Regions from separate parts of the Alkalinema sp. FACHB-956 genome, predicted to be linked through region 2. Evidence: predicted binding sites of a transcription regulator. Region 2 holds the regulator's gene; each other region holds the start of a gene.
What was found. The regulator NtcA, encoded in region 2, controls nitrogen genes in cyanobacteria. The targets are predictions, from matches to a motif close to TTTGTANNNNNNNNTACAAA.
Positions count from the first base shown of each region.

Region 1: the regulator NtcA is predicted to act here: its motif matches at 2,683-2,702, upstream of H6G21_RS16290 (CopD family protein).
Region 3: the regulator NtcA is predicted to act here: its motif matches at 1,823-1,842, upstream of H6G21_RS05685 (MSMEG_0569 family flavin-dependent oxidoreductase).

Region 1 covers NZ_JACJRC010000015.1:108,375-113,047, forward strand. The annotation lists gene H6G21_RS16270 (nitric-oxide reductase large subunit) at 1-1,204, shown strand, start outside; gene ric (iron-sulfur cluster repair di-iron protein) at 1,297-2,013, shown strand; gene H6G21_RS16280 (hypothetical protein) at 2,048-2,287, opposite strand; gene H6G21_RS16285 (hypothetical protein) at 2,356-2,601, opposite strand; gene H6G21_RS16290 (CopD family protein) at 2,786-3,232, shown strand; gene H6G21_RS16295 (GNAT family protein) at 3,275-3,829, shown strand; gene H6G21_RS16300 (YwiC-like family protein) at 4,279-4,673, shown strand, end outside.
Region 2 covers NZ_JACJRC010000008.1:159,714-164,386, reverse strand. The annotation lists gene fabI (enoyl-ACP reductase FabI) at 27-824, opposite strand; gene ntcA (global nitrogen regulator NtcA) at 1,536-2,207, shown strand; gene H6G21_RS11520 (DUF3084 domain-containing protein) at 2,444-3,841, shown strand; gene H6G21_RS11515 (pre-16S rRNA-processing nuclease YqgF) at 3,810-4,328, shown strand; gene H6G21_RS11510 (DUF3146 family protein) at 4,306-4,569, opposite strand; gene pth (aminoacyl-tRNA hydrolase) at 4,596-4,673, opposite strand, start outside.
Region 3 covers NZ_JACJRC010000003.1:112,001-116,673, reverse strand. The annotation lists gene H6G21_RS05690 (LuxR C-terminal-related transcriptional regulator) at 362-1,789, shown strand; gene H6G21_RS05685 (MSMEG_0569 family flavin-dependent oxidoreductase) at 1,903-3,186, shown strand; gene H6G21_RS05680 (MSMEG_0572/Sll0783 family nitrogen starvation response protein) at 3,367-3,849, shown strand; gene H6G21_RS05675 (Nit6803 family nitrilase) at 3,873-4,673, shown strand, end outside.

The DNA.
Region 1 (4,673 bases), on a different contig from region 2:
CCAAGCCTGGGGCAATGGTGCGTTGTTGGTCGCCTTGACCGTCGTTGTCGTTGGTTCCCTCATTGGTGCTTGGGCTGGGGTTCAAGGCTACCTGGGCGACAAGAGCTTCTGGTTTGGGCATCAGGGATACGAATATGTGGAACTGGGTCGTCTCTGGCAACTGCTGTTGATTGGCGGCATGGTCTTCTGGCTGTGGCTGATGTTTCGCGCTCTCAAACCCGCTCTAAAAGCTGAAGGCAGCAAAACTGGATTGAATCACTTTTTTCTCTACAGTGCCATTACCATTCCTTTGTTCTATGCGTCGGGATTGATGTACACCAACCATACGCCATTAAGTATTGCGGAGTATTGGCGCTGGTGGGTGGTGCATCTGTGGGTCGAAGGGTTCTTTGAGGTATTTGCAACCGTGGCGATCGCCTACCTGTGTAGTGAGCTTGGTTTCCTCAAGCGTTCCTCCGCCCTACGTGCCACCTATCTCACCACCATTCTTTATCTCGGTAGCGGTGTGATTGGCACGTTGCATCACCTGTACTTTGCCGGAACACCCGTATTTATCACCGCTATGGGGTCTGTTGCTTCAGCGCTAGAAGTGGTGCCGCTGACGCTGATTGGCTTTGAAGTGGTGAAGTCATTGAAGCTTTCCCAGGAAGCCCAAGGATTTTATCGGATGCCGCTCAAGTTCTTTATTGCCACCTGTTTCTGGAATCTAGCGGGCGCGGGTGTGTTTGGGTTCTTGATTAACCCACCCATCGTCCTCTACTACTCTCAAGGGTTGAACACCACGCCGATTCATGCCCACTCTGCTCTCTATGGCGTGTATGGTTCTCTGGCGATCGCCCTGATGCTGTTTGCGCTGCGAGAAATTACCCCCGATCGCGCCTGGGATGAGAAGAACCTCAACTTCTCCTTCTGGTGGATTAATACTGGACTGGTCGTGATGATGGTGTGCGGTTTGATTCCTAACGGCTTCTATCAACTGGTGCAATCAGTCAATCATGGCACTTGGTATGCCCGCAGTGCTGAGGTGATCAGTTCCCCCTGGATGCAGTGGACGGTGTGGCTCCGCATCCCCGGAGACATCATCTTCACGGTGGGAGCGATGATGCTGGTATATTGCGTCGGGCGAGCTGTGGTGGGCATTTTCCACCAACCAACCCAAGCTCAGCCGACCGATCATCTAATGGCAGAATCCTCCGTTCACTAAGTGGCTTAAATAGGTAGCTCGCTTTGCGATCGGGCTACCTGTCCTTCTCAACCGCATAGGTCTCCCGAATTGATTAAAAGGAGAAAAGTAGAATGACGATCATTCAAATCAATGACACAGTTGGCGCTATCGTCCGTGATCACCCCGCCCTCTCGCGTCTGTTTGAGCAAGTTCAGGTCGATTACTGCTGCGGTGGGCAAAAGACCCTAGCCGAGGCGTGTGCCAAGCGGGGAATTGATCCACAAACCTTCTTGACTGAGCTAGAAACCTGGGCGGCGACAACTCCCCCGCCAGAGGTGAACCTCACGGATCTCTCCTTGACGGAATTAGCCGATCACATCGAGCGCATCCATCATGCTTACCTCCACACCGAGCTGCCTCGGTTAGAAAAAATGGTGACCAAAGTGGCTGCCGTTCATGGCGACAAAGAACCCCGATTGGTTCAAGTCAAAGGCATTTTTCTGGCGCTGTCAGCAGAACTGAAAACCCACCTGATGAAAGAAGAACAAATCCTGTTTCCCATGATTCGGCAGTTAGAAGCCAGCGACACCCTGCCGACCTTCCACTGTGGCACCGTTGCCAATCCGATTCATCGCATGGAATTGGAACACGATGAAGCTGGGGAAGCCTTGCGCGAATTGCGGCAACTCACCGATGATTTCACTCCGCCAGAGTGGGCTTGCAATACCTATCGGGCGCTGCTCGATGCCTTGCACACCTTTGAGCAAGATATGCACCAGCACGTTCACAAGGAAAATAATGTGCTGTTTCCGCGTGCGATCGCCCTGGAACAACAAATAGCCTTTTAGCCAAACCTAAAATAGCCTCAAACTGCTTCGATCGTCACACCGTTGCAGCTTGAGGTTTCAACTCACAGACCTGCACCTCTCGGCGCGACACAATCCGCAACTCATGGGGATATCGTGGACGCGGATCATTCACTAACCAAATAGGAGGCACCAGCATGGCTTCGTAATAATCAATTTGATACAAAATCCCTGGTGCTGCTTTGAGTTCTACCGTAGTCCCTGGTAAGTACTCAAACATTTCATCCCAGTCAATGAGTGATTCGGTATTCTTCATGCTCACTCCGATCGCCTCAAAAACCGTCACTCCTAACTTGTGCAGAGTGGAGATCCTTCCTGTGCGACCTAACAATAGAAAGCGCTGCGATCTAAGATCATCTCCCCGTGATCTGGAACCCAGGCAACCCAGGTTGTGGGCGACTCCTGGCAAAGCAATTTCGCTTCATCAAAGGCATAGTCACTGAGGGTTTGGAGCAATCTAACCCAGGTATCCCGGTTGTAGGTGATGTGGCACACGGGGTTCCAACCAGCAGCGATCGCCCGTTCTAGTGGGGATGCTGGGGCATAATCTAAGGCTGTCTGAAGGGACATAGGCTTTCTCCAGCTCAAAGTCACTGAACTCACCAAGTTACTTTTTCCCAGTGAGATCGAGAAGAAGTAAGTCAAATGATTTCTGTATCTATTTTTACAGAATGGCTCAATATCTGCGAGACAGCCCAGAATAAATTAACAAATCCTGACATAGTTGATAATTAACATTCATCGGTAAACGCTTATGCTGTTCAAGCTTTTGGTGATTCTACATACTCTAGGAGCGACGGTTTGGACGGGTGGACATCTGGTGCTTGCTGTCACAGTGCTCCCTCAAGCCTTAAAAAACCGTGACCACGATCGCATCCATCAATTTGAAGAACACTTCGAGGGCTTTGGGCTACTGTCCCTCCTCTTACAAGTGATTACCGGGCTATGGCTTACCTGGACTTACTTTCCTGGTTTCCAGAACTTTTTAGCGTTCGACTCGTACCTGTCGCAATATATTGGAATGAAGTTGCTTGGCTTGCTGGGAACCTTAGCGCTGGCGATTCATGCCCGGTTCTTCATCATCCCCAACCTGACCAAAGAGAACCTCAATTCCCTGGCTTATCATATTGTTGGTGTAACTACCCTGGCCGTGTTGTTTGTTGTCATCGGAGCCGGAATTCGGTTGGGCGGACTGTCATAAAGGTAGTCCGCGACTTTAAGAAGCGGATCTTCCTTTCTAGCTATGCTTGATGCTGAAAAGTTGGATTATTGCCAATGGCACATCCCAACAGGTTCGCGTGTTTGTTTAGCCCTGCTGCAACTGGAAGATCTCGACATCATCCACCGATGGAAAAGTCAGATCGACGTTTCCTACTTGACATCTAAAGCCATTCAACACCCTTCTCTAGCAGACCGCCAACGACGGTTACAGGAGGGCGTTCTCTCAGTATTTGCGATCCGCCGCACCACCGACCATCAACTCATCGGCGAGATTAGCTTATACAACCTCAACCCGAAAAATCGATCGGTAGGGGTGGGCTACTTCACGGGGGTAGACTACCGCCGCCGAGGCTATACAAAAGAAGGGTTGTGGCTTTTGATCAATTACCTATTTCAAGTCGTAGGGCTGAACAAGGTCATGGCCGATACCGGCGCATTTAATGACGCCTCGATCGCGTTACTGCGATCGCTAGGGTTTCGGCAAGATGGTTGTCTGCGGCAGCACCAACTTCTGGATGGAGTTCTCCATGATCAACTCCTTTTCAGTGTGTTAGCCGAGGAATGGCAGGGAAAATAGGGATGAACACTGGCTTTAATCGACTGAGAGGGCAAATAAGTCGGACATTAATGATGAATGCGTTCAGCATTTTCGATAAAAGTAAGCATGGGGAGATTAGAACTAACTGCTGAAACCGATTCAGCCGAGAGCATAGTTCAAGTTGAAAATATTTATGCAATTAAGACATTAAGATGATGTAATTTTTGCATAATTCATGTTTCTAAATCTTCAGATTTTTGCCAGCCTAAGGATACCTCCAGAGCGGTGAACAGTATGGATGATAAAACACAGAAAATTATGGCAATCCAGAAAGCTAAACCTTCAGGCGGTACAATTACTTCGGACAATTTTGAGCTTTGGGCATTTGCTGTGAGACAGCAAATGCTGAATTGTCTGAAAAAACGAACCAGGCAATAGCAGGGCATTTTGAACGGCTCAAGTCACAGATCGCGCAGGCCATCTAGTTTATGACACCTTCTCAACCCAACCTCTCACAACCTGCTGCTGCCCAGTCTGAAAAGGCTGTTTCCCGTGCCCCAGACTGGTATCACCCGATATTCTCGCCAGAGCATGGGGTTTATGTCATGTTATCTGTGTCCTTCCTGACGGGTGCCGCTGCTGCCCAGCAATGGACTTGGGCAACGACCCTGGCACTCATCTGTGCCTTTGCAGGGTTTCAAGCTGAGCATCCCTTGACGCTCCAGATTAAGCAGCGCCGCAGTTGGAAACCTCGGTTTCTGATTTGGGGTGGTTTTTATGGTGGCATTGCCTTCGGCACTGCGGTTTACCTATCTCTGCAAACGCCCCTGTTACTTTGGTTGTACCTGGGGGCGATCGTGGCTCTTGTCATTGATGCAGTTTC
Region 2 (4,673 bases):
TGCATGAGAACTTAATCAGGGGTGGGTTAGGACTCGACGCGGCTGTCGGTCATCCCCATGATTTCGTACCCGGAATCCACATAGATCACCTGACCTGTAATCCCGCTGGAGAGGTCACTGCTCAGGAATGCCGCCGTATTACCCACTTCCAACTGGGTGACGGTGCGCCGCAGGGGAGCCACCTCTTCCACATGCTTAATCATGTCGCGGATCCCACCCACCGCAGAGGAGGCCAGGGTGCGGATGGGGCCAGCGGAAATGGCATTGACTCGAACGCCCTGGGAGCCGAGTTCATGGGCCAGATACCGCACATTCATTTCCAAGGCTGCCTTGGCCGTGCCCATAACGTTGTAGTTCGGAATGACCTTCACACCACCGTAGTAGGTCAGGGTGACAATACTGCCGCCCTCGGTCATCAAGGGTTTAGCCGCCCCCGCCATCTGAATCAATGAATAAGCACTGACATCCAGGGCCAACTTGAAGCCTTCCCGACTGGTGGCGCTAAAGTTGCCTTTCAATTCTTCTTTATTGGCAAAGGCCAGACAGTGAATCAGAATATCTAGCCGTCCCCAAGCTTCCTTCACCGCATCAAAGGTAGCTTGAACTTGCTCATCGCTCTGGACATTACAGGGCACAAACAAACTGGGATTCAACGGCTCGGTCAGATCCCGCACCTTTTTCTCAAACTTGCCGCTGTCATCCGGCAGATAGGTGACCCCAATGTTGGCTCCGGCCCTATGGAGTTGCTGGGCGATGCCCCAGGCGATCGACTTATCGTTAGCAATTCCTGTGACCAGGGCGTTTTTTCCACTCAGATTCAGCATAGCCATGTACGTTGAGAGCATTTATGAGAATACTCAAAGATGGTCAGCCATGGAATAGGCGACCCTAGGGAGATTTCCGGCCATTGCGGTCGTGCACCGCGATCGTTGCGGCCTAAAGTGCCCAAAGCCCGGTCTTGGGTGGGGATGCGCTAACTGGACAAAATTGTGCAGGGGCCAAAACTTGGGAGTAAGATATTGACAATCTCAGTGTGATCAGAGTGCCTCAGTGTGATCAGGATTCAGTGTGATCAAGGTAATGGTGACCGGAATACCCCGTGCGAATTAGCACAGGTTTTCGCCATCGTTCGTCCACCTTATACATTGCACTATCTTTACATTGCACTAGATGAACCTGGTTGGATGGATTGTGATCAGTTTAGGTGCAGCCTCCTGATTCAACTCAGATGATTCAACTCAGAGCGAACTTAGACCTGTGCTAATTCAATAAAACTCAACGTTGAAGACTCCGGCTCAGCTAAATTGCCCATAAGCTTAGTAGAAAGCGTAGTGGAGTGTATTTCTTGCTACAAAAACTCCTCGATCGGTAGGTTTTATTGGTCTCAAGTCAACAATTGCTCACAGAGTGAATCTTACAGAAACGATTCTCATCGGAATTAATCTCTTAGCGGATCTCTTGAACGTTGACCCCTTGATTGTGTAGTTAGCTAACTCTACTGGCCTTTCCGTAGAACGGCGTTAGGAACGGGGAAGATGGTAATAAGCCCAGACAAGTCGCTCGCATCAATGTTCCGCCAAATGGGTGGAAACGCTTATCCGCCGATGGTGGAAACCTTCGAGCGGGGTAAGACAATCTTCTTTCCGGGTGATCCTGCTGAACGGGTTTATTTTCTCCAGAAAGGGGCTGTTAAGTTATCTCGGGTCTATGAAGCGGGGGAAGAAATCACTGTCGCGCTGTTGCGGGAAAACAGTGTATTTGGAGTCCTATCGCTGATTACGGGACAAAAAGCCGATCGCTTCTACCACGCGGTGGCGTTTACGCCGGTGGAACTGCTTTCGGTACCGATCGAACAGGTAGAAAAGGCCCTGAAGGAAAATCCTGATCTGTCCATGTGGATGCTCAAGGGGCTGTCATCCCGGATTCTGCAAACGGAGATGATGATCGAAACCTTGGCTCACCGGGATATGGGATCTCGGTTGGTGAGTTTTTTGCTGATCCTATGCCGGGACTTTGGGGTGCCGGGACAAAACGGGATCACGATCGATCTCAAGCTCTCCCACCAGGCGATCGCGGAAGCTATTGGATCCACTCGCGTCACAGTGACTCGCTTACTTGGGGATCTGCGGCAGGATGAAATGATTTCTATTCACAAAAAGAAAATCACGGTTCATAATCCCGTCATGCTTAGTCAGCAATTCACCTAGAATCCCAGTTCCAAACAGTCTAGTTCCTAATAGTCCAGTTCCCAATAGTCCAGTTCCGACGTGCTGATCCACCGGATCCAGTTCTGCGGGAGAATCCCACTGCCCTAAGGTTCCCTGGGGAACAGTCCTGTCAGAACAGTCCTGTTAGAACGGTCAATAGGCTTTAGACTGGCTATAGTTTTTGGTAGGAGCCGTTTGGAAACCTTTAGTCCAGCGGCAGGTGTGGTGGAGTTGTAATGTCTAGCGGGTATATCCTGATTTTGGCGGTGTTGATCTTAGGGGGTGTCATTGCCACGCTGGGCGATCGCATTGGAACCCGAGTGGGCAAAGCGCGTCTGAGCTTGTTTAATCTCCGCCCTAAGAAGACGGCTGTCGTTGTCACTATTTTGACCGGGATTTTGATCTCAGCGTCCACGCTGGGCATTTTACTGCTGGCTAATCGGCAATTTCGCGACATGATTCTCAACTTTGAGGTGATTCAGCGGCGATTACGGCGAGCGAGTACCGATTTGGATCAAGCGAAGGCTGAACTGGGTAAGACCGCCGAGCAAAAAGAAAATGTTGAGGCGGAGTTGAATAAGTCCCAAGTGGAGCGGGGCAAGGTGCAGGCGCAGCTCGATCGGGTCAAAAACTCCCTCAAGGATGCCGCTGCCCTGCAACGGGCCACCGAAGCCCGACGGGCGCAGGTCGAACAGCAACGCAATGTCGTGCAGGCACAGTTACTCTCGGTTTCCCAGCAAGCTCTCGCGCTAAAATCCGAAATTCTGGAACTAGAAGCTGAGCAAAAACAGTTAGCCGCCCAGCGGGATGAAGTCAAAGCCCAAATTGCTGCCCGAGATCAAGAAATTGAAGAACGCAGCAAAATCATTCAACAGCGCGATCGGGACATTGCAGCCCGAGATACCGTCATTACCCAACGGGAAGAACGGCTACGGGCTTTGGAAAATCAGCAGGTTGCGCTGGCCCGTGAAGTGGAGAAACTGGAACAGGAAGCTCAGCGTCTGCGATTGGGCACCCCGGCGATTTTGCGGAACCAAGTGCTGGCGTCAGGGGTGGTGCGCATTACCAATCCCCAAGCCTCCAACCAGGCGGTGGATGCACTCCTGCGGGAAGCCAATCGAGTGGCACAGGGCGCACTGCAACCGGGGGTCGATGGCAATGGTCAAATTTTGCGGATTACCCGATCGGAAGTGGATCAGTTAGCTCGCCAGATCAGCGATGGCCGGGACTACTTTGTGCGAATTTTGGCGGCGGCGAATTACCTATTGGGCGAAAAAACAGAGGTAACGGTGTTTGCCGATGTGGTGCGTAATGAAGTGATTTATCGGCCTGGGGATGTCCTGGCCACCACTTCTCTGGATCCGTCCAAGATGACTGTCACAGAGATTCAAGATCGTATTAACAAACTCGTGGCGGCTTCGATTTTCCGGGCGAAGCGAGCTGGATTGCTCTCCGATAATGTGCAGGTCAGTCGGATTCAGGCGCTGATTCAGTTTATTGATGGACTCCGGCAGTACGATAGTTCGATTGAAATTCGCGCGATCGCGGGGGATGTCACCTATACGGCGGGGCCGATGCGTCTAGAATTGATTGCAGTTCAGAATGGACAAACGGTGCTGCAAACTAGTCGTTAGGGCTGTGACCCGCACGGCCAGCCGCAGAACTAGTGATGGAGAGGCGCGAGGCAATATGTACTACTTAGGGTTTGATCCCGGACGGGATAAATGTGGGGTGGCGATCGTGGATGATCACGGCCATCCTCCAGTGCATGAAGTCATTGCTGTGGATCAAGCCCTTACCGTGGTGGAAACCCTGTGCCAGCATTACCCAGTGCGTTTGATTGTTTTGGGAGATCAAACGGGTTCAAAGGCTTGGCAGAAACAATTTCAAGGAGCTTTGCCCGAAATTCCGGTGCAACGGGTGGATGAACGCTTTAGCAGCCTAGAGGCCCGCGATCGCTATTGGCAACTGCACCCCCCCCAAGGATTACAAAAGCTGATTCCCCAGGGGATGCGAACTCCCCCCCGGCCGATCGATGATCTGGTCGCGATTATCCTGGTGGAGCGCTATTTAAAGTCTCTGGAAAGCAACCCACCGGCTACAACTCCGCCCGAATCGTAAACGAGTAGTCACCGCCCGGTTCCAGTTGATAGTCCTTGGCTTCTAGAAAACGGCCTAGGGGTTCCCGAATCAATGCCCGTCCCAAGGATGGCTCAATCAGCAATTCTCCCTGGCGAAAGTTCCAAGCAAAGGACCATTCATACTGATTGGCCCGAACTTCGCCTTCAATCTGGCCTGCCTGCCAAGATTGGCGAACAATTCGTACATGGGCGGTGGTTTGGGGAAGACGCTTACGGGCCATGTAATTTTTAAACTGTGAGCAAAACGTTAGGCAACACTGGCTTCTATTACTCGATTGTTATAGAGGTTCATAGCTTTTTCAACCCCTTCCCGCAGACTGGCTGC
Region 3 (4,673 bases), on a different contig from region 2:
AAATCTAGCTCTGGAAGTGATTACGATCTGTTGCAAGTTGTCATGGGGGATTCTCCAGATCCATTGACAGCGCAAGACAAAAGCATTGGTTTCCTATCCTGCTTTACAATTGCCCCTGAGCCATTCTTTCTGATATTGTCACGAAATACTCATTTTCATGAGTCAATAGCTGGATTGCCTGGGTTGAGTTGCCGATAGTTGCCGAACCCTTGCTCTGGAGCCAACCCCTTCCCACCCCACCCCCGAGCGAATATACTCCAGGCGAATACATCAGCATTCTTCCCCGCCAACTGCACATAGAACCTTAGCTTTGTAACCGTAGATACACAGCCAAATGCAGAACTACGCCTCAATAGAGACTATGGTTCTGCCGCCCCACGCCAACAATAGTCCACCTCGAATGCCCACCTCGTCAGATAGCCTGCTTAACCCAGCGCACCTGCTATTTGACTTGCAGCAAGCCACCGAAATTGCCCAGTCATTTGCGGGATGCCTAGAGCCAGAATTACTGGCGCAATCTCTGACTGATGGATTAGTTGAGCGATTTAATTGCGCCTTTGCCCGCATCTGGTTATTAGAATCCAATCAAACCCTCTTGCGGTTGGTCGCCTCATCGGGCATGTACACCCACACCAATGGCTTTTTTGGCCGCGTGCCCATGGGGGCGTATAAAGTGGGCAAAATCGCCCAAAACCGCGTCTCCTTTTTGAGTAACAACCTGCCAGAAGAACCCTGGGTGGGCAATCGGGAATGGGCGATCGCCCACCAAATTCGCGGCTTTGCTGGCTATCCCCTCGCGATCGGTCAGCGCGTCATTGGCGTACTGGCCCTGTTCAGCCACCATCCCCTCGAACCAGAATTTCTGGAAGTGCTGCCCACCCTCAGCACCCTAGTCACCGTCGCCCTCAGCACTGCCATCCAATACCAAACAGAAAAGCACAACTGGCAACTGGCCGTGGGGCATAGCAGCAGCGAGATTCCCCTCTCCGACCAAATCGCTAAAATTCTCAGTGGGTCGCGGTTGACCATGCTGGGGACAGAACGCACCCTTGACCTCTCGACCCACTATCTTTTGCTCAAACTAGCGGAAACCCTCAACCAGGCCGCCTACACCCGACTCCTGTATGACGACCAAGGTGTATCCCTAGAGATCACCGTTTCTAACCCATCGCCAGCCGCCACCGACCTAATTGATGGCCATCTTGCCGAAATTCAACTTCTCGCGTCCGGGTTGGGGGGGCAACTCACCACCCAACCCCTCTCCAACCAACGGGCACTGCAAATTCAACTCACCCTTCCCTATCGCCAACAACCCTCCGATCTGCGGCTAGAAATTGCCTGTACTGCATCCGTCCTGCAACTGGCCTGCACCCAACTTGCCAGAGCCGCCGGATTAACCCCCTGCCGCGATCGCAATGCCCCCGTCCTAACCGATCAGCCGAGTACGATTGCAGGCGATCGCAAAATTATCTGGATCGCCACTACCCCAGTTTGTCCAGCGAAAATTCAGGCCAAAGTTGACCTATCGATTTCACCAGAGCAATTGCGGCAGGTCGTCGAGGCGGTGACGCAGGGGCAAACCTGGGGTATTCGCGCCAGTGAACTGACGGAACGGGAACTGGAAATTCTCACGTTATTAACCCAGGGGCACCGCGATCGCGACATTGCCGAACACCTGTTCATCAGCGAAAGCACCGTCAAATTCCATCTCAACAATGTCCTGGCTAAGCTTCAGGTTCGCACCCGCTATCAGGCAATTTATCAAGCAATTCAACAGGGATGGATTTAGTTGCCACCTACCCATATCGCTAGACTTGGAACTTCCGTATTCACAGATACAAAGGCGCATAAATCGCAACTTTAGGCTGGCTGTAAGTTGCACAACAGAGGCTTTTGTATCCTATGAGCAGTCACCATTCAGTCGTCGTTGTTGGTGGTGGGCAGGCGGGGTTAGCCATGAGCTATTGCCTGAAAGAACGGGGCATTGACCATCTGATTTTCGAGAAAAATCAAATTGGTTATGCATGGCGAGAAAAACGCTGGGATAGTTTTTGTCTGGTTACACCCAACTGGCAATGTCAACTACCGGGATTTCCCTATCCGGGGAGTGACCCCCAGGGATTCATGGTGAAAGATGAAATTGTGCAGTACATCGAAGCCTTTGCCGCTGCCTTTGAGCCACCGATCCGCGAAGGTGTAGCGGTATCGCGGCTGTGGAAAGACGAAACCCACAATCGCTTTGAACTGGAGACCTCGATCGGCAGCTACACCGCCGATCAGGTGGTCATTGCTACAGGTGGCTATCATCGACCCAAAATTCCCCGCATGGCAGAGCGACTGCCGTCCACCGTCCAGCAAATTCACGCATCGGAGTATAAAAATCCAGATGCCTTGCCACCGGGAGCCGTGCTGGTAGTGGGCACTGGCCAATCGGGGTGCCAAATTGCCGAGGATTTGCATCTGGCGGGTCGGACGGTGCATTTGAGTGTGGGCAGTGCGCCGCGATCGCCCCGTCGTTACCGGGGTAAAGATGTAGTGGACTGGTTAGATCAGATGGGGTACTACGACTTACCAATTGACGAGCATCCCCAAAAGGACAAAGTCCGCGCCAAGGCCAACCATTACCTCACCGGACGGGATGGTGGGCGGGAGATTGACCTACGGCAGTTTGCCCAGGAAGGAATGCAACTGCACGGACGGTTACAGCGGATTGACGGGACAGCACTGCAATTTAATCCCGACCTGAAGCAAAATTTAGACCAAGCCGATGCCGTTTGCGAAAGCATTAAACAGACCATTGACAAGTTCATTGCCAAAAACCATCTGGATGCCCCCACCGAACCGCCTTACCAGCCCGTTTGGCATCCCACCGAGGAGCAACCCGCGATCGATATGGCAACTGCCAATATCCAAACTGTGATCTGGTGTACGGGGTATGAAACCGACTATAGCTGGGTGGATATGCCCGTGTTTAACGGTAAGGGCTATCCCAGTCATGAGCGCGGCGTAACGCCCCTCTGGGGGCTGTATTTCCTGGGGTTGCCCTGGCTGTATACCTGGGGTTCGGGGCGATTTTCCGGCATTGCACGGGATGCGGTCCATCTGGCCGATTACCTGACGGCACGGCGACGGATTTCCACTAACAATGCCTGGAGTGTGGTGAATGAATTTTTGCTGGGTTCGTAGTCCCGATCGCCTATCGATTTAAACAGGGATGACAGGCCGATCTCCCCGACTTCAGCCCATTGGCGATCGCGAACCTGACGCTATGGGTAGTCTTCTGGACTCGGTAACTGGAGATACAAATCCCCGTTCTGACAACCTCATAATGGGGCTGGAAACCCAGCAAAACAAAAGGAAGCAACTATGGCTGAAGTGACTGCCCCAGCGCATCAAACGGGTGATTTCTTTGTTGATTACGAAGAAAAGGTTTTTCCCGATGTCAAAGCCGAACCGGGTGAAAAAGCCCTGGTGACCTTCCACACCGTTGCCTTTGAAGGCTCAATTGGTTTTGTTAACTTGCTGCAAGCCACCCGACTACAGCGCAAGGGCTTTGAGACTTCAGTGCTGTTGTATGGCCCCGGTGTAACCTTGGGTGTGCAGCGAGGATTTCCGAAACTCGGTGATGCTGCCTTTCCGGGTCACCAAAACTTCAACGAGCAACTGACCAAGTTTATGGCCGAAGGTGGCAAAGTCTATGCCTGTCGCTTTGCGCTACAAGCCCTGTATGGTCACGGCGAACCCTCGTTGATTCCTGGCATTCGCCCGATCAATCCGCTGGATGTGCTGGATTTGGTGTTGCTGCATCGCAAAGATGGAGCCTTCATTCTCGATACCTGGACACTCTAGGATTTTTACTCTTCCAATCACCCATGGATTATTCACGCATTGTTCGTGCAGCGGCAGTTCAAATCAGTCCAGTGCTGTTTAGCCGCGAGGGCACAACCGAGAAGGTCTTGCAGGCGATCGCCAAAGCGGCCTCGGCAGGGGCGCAACTGGTGGTTTTTCCCGAAACCGTTGTGCCCTACTATCCCTACTTCTCCTTTGTGCAACCGCCCGTCCTGATGGGCAAAGAGCACATGCGGCTGTACGAAGAAGCCGTGACGATTCCAGGGCCAACCACCGATGCCGTCAGTCAGGCTGCCTGTTCCCACAATATCGTCGTTGTCTTGGGAGTCAATGAGCGCGATCACGGCTCCCTCTATAACACCCAACTGATCTTTGATGCTGATGGCACCCTGGTACTGAAACGGCGCAAGATAACCCCGACCTACCATGAGCGCATGGTGTGGGGGCAAGGCGACGGAGCCGGATTGCGAACGGTGGACACCGCCGTGGGCCGGGTGGGTGCGTTGGCCTGTTGGGAGCATTACAATCCCCTGGCTCGCTTTGCCCTGATGACCCAGCACGAACAAATCCACTGTGCTCAGTTTCCTGGGTCGATGGTCGGGCAGATTTTTGCCGATCAAATCGAAGTGACCATTCGCCACCACGCCCTGGAATCGGGTTGTTTTGTGATCAATGCCACGGCGTGGCTGTCGCCGGAACAGGTGGGGCAAATTACCCCGGATGAAAAGCTGCAACGGTTCCTCAGCAACGGCTGTAATACGGCAATTATTGGCCCGGAGGGGAATCACCTGTGTCCGCCTGTGACCGAGGGAGAGGGCATGGCG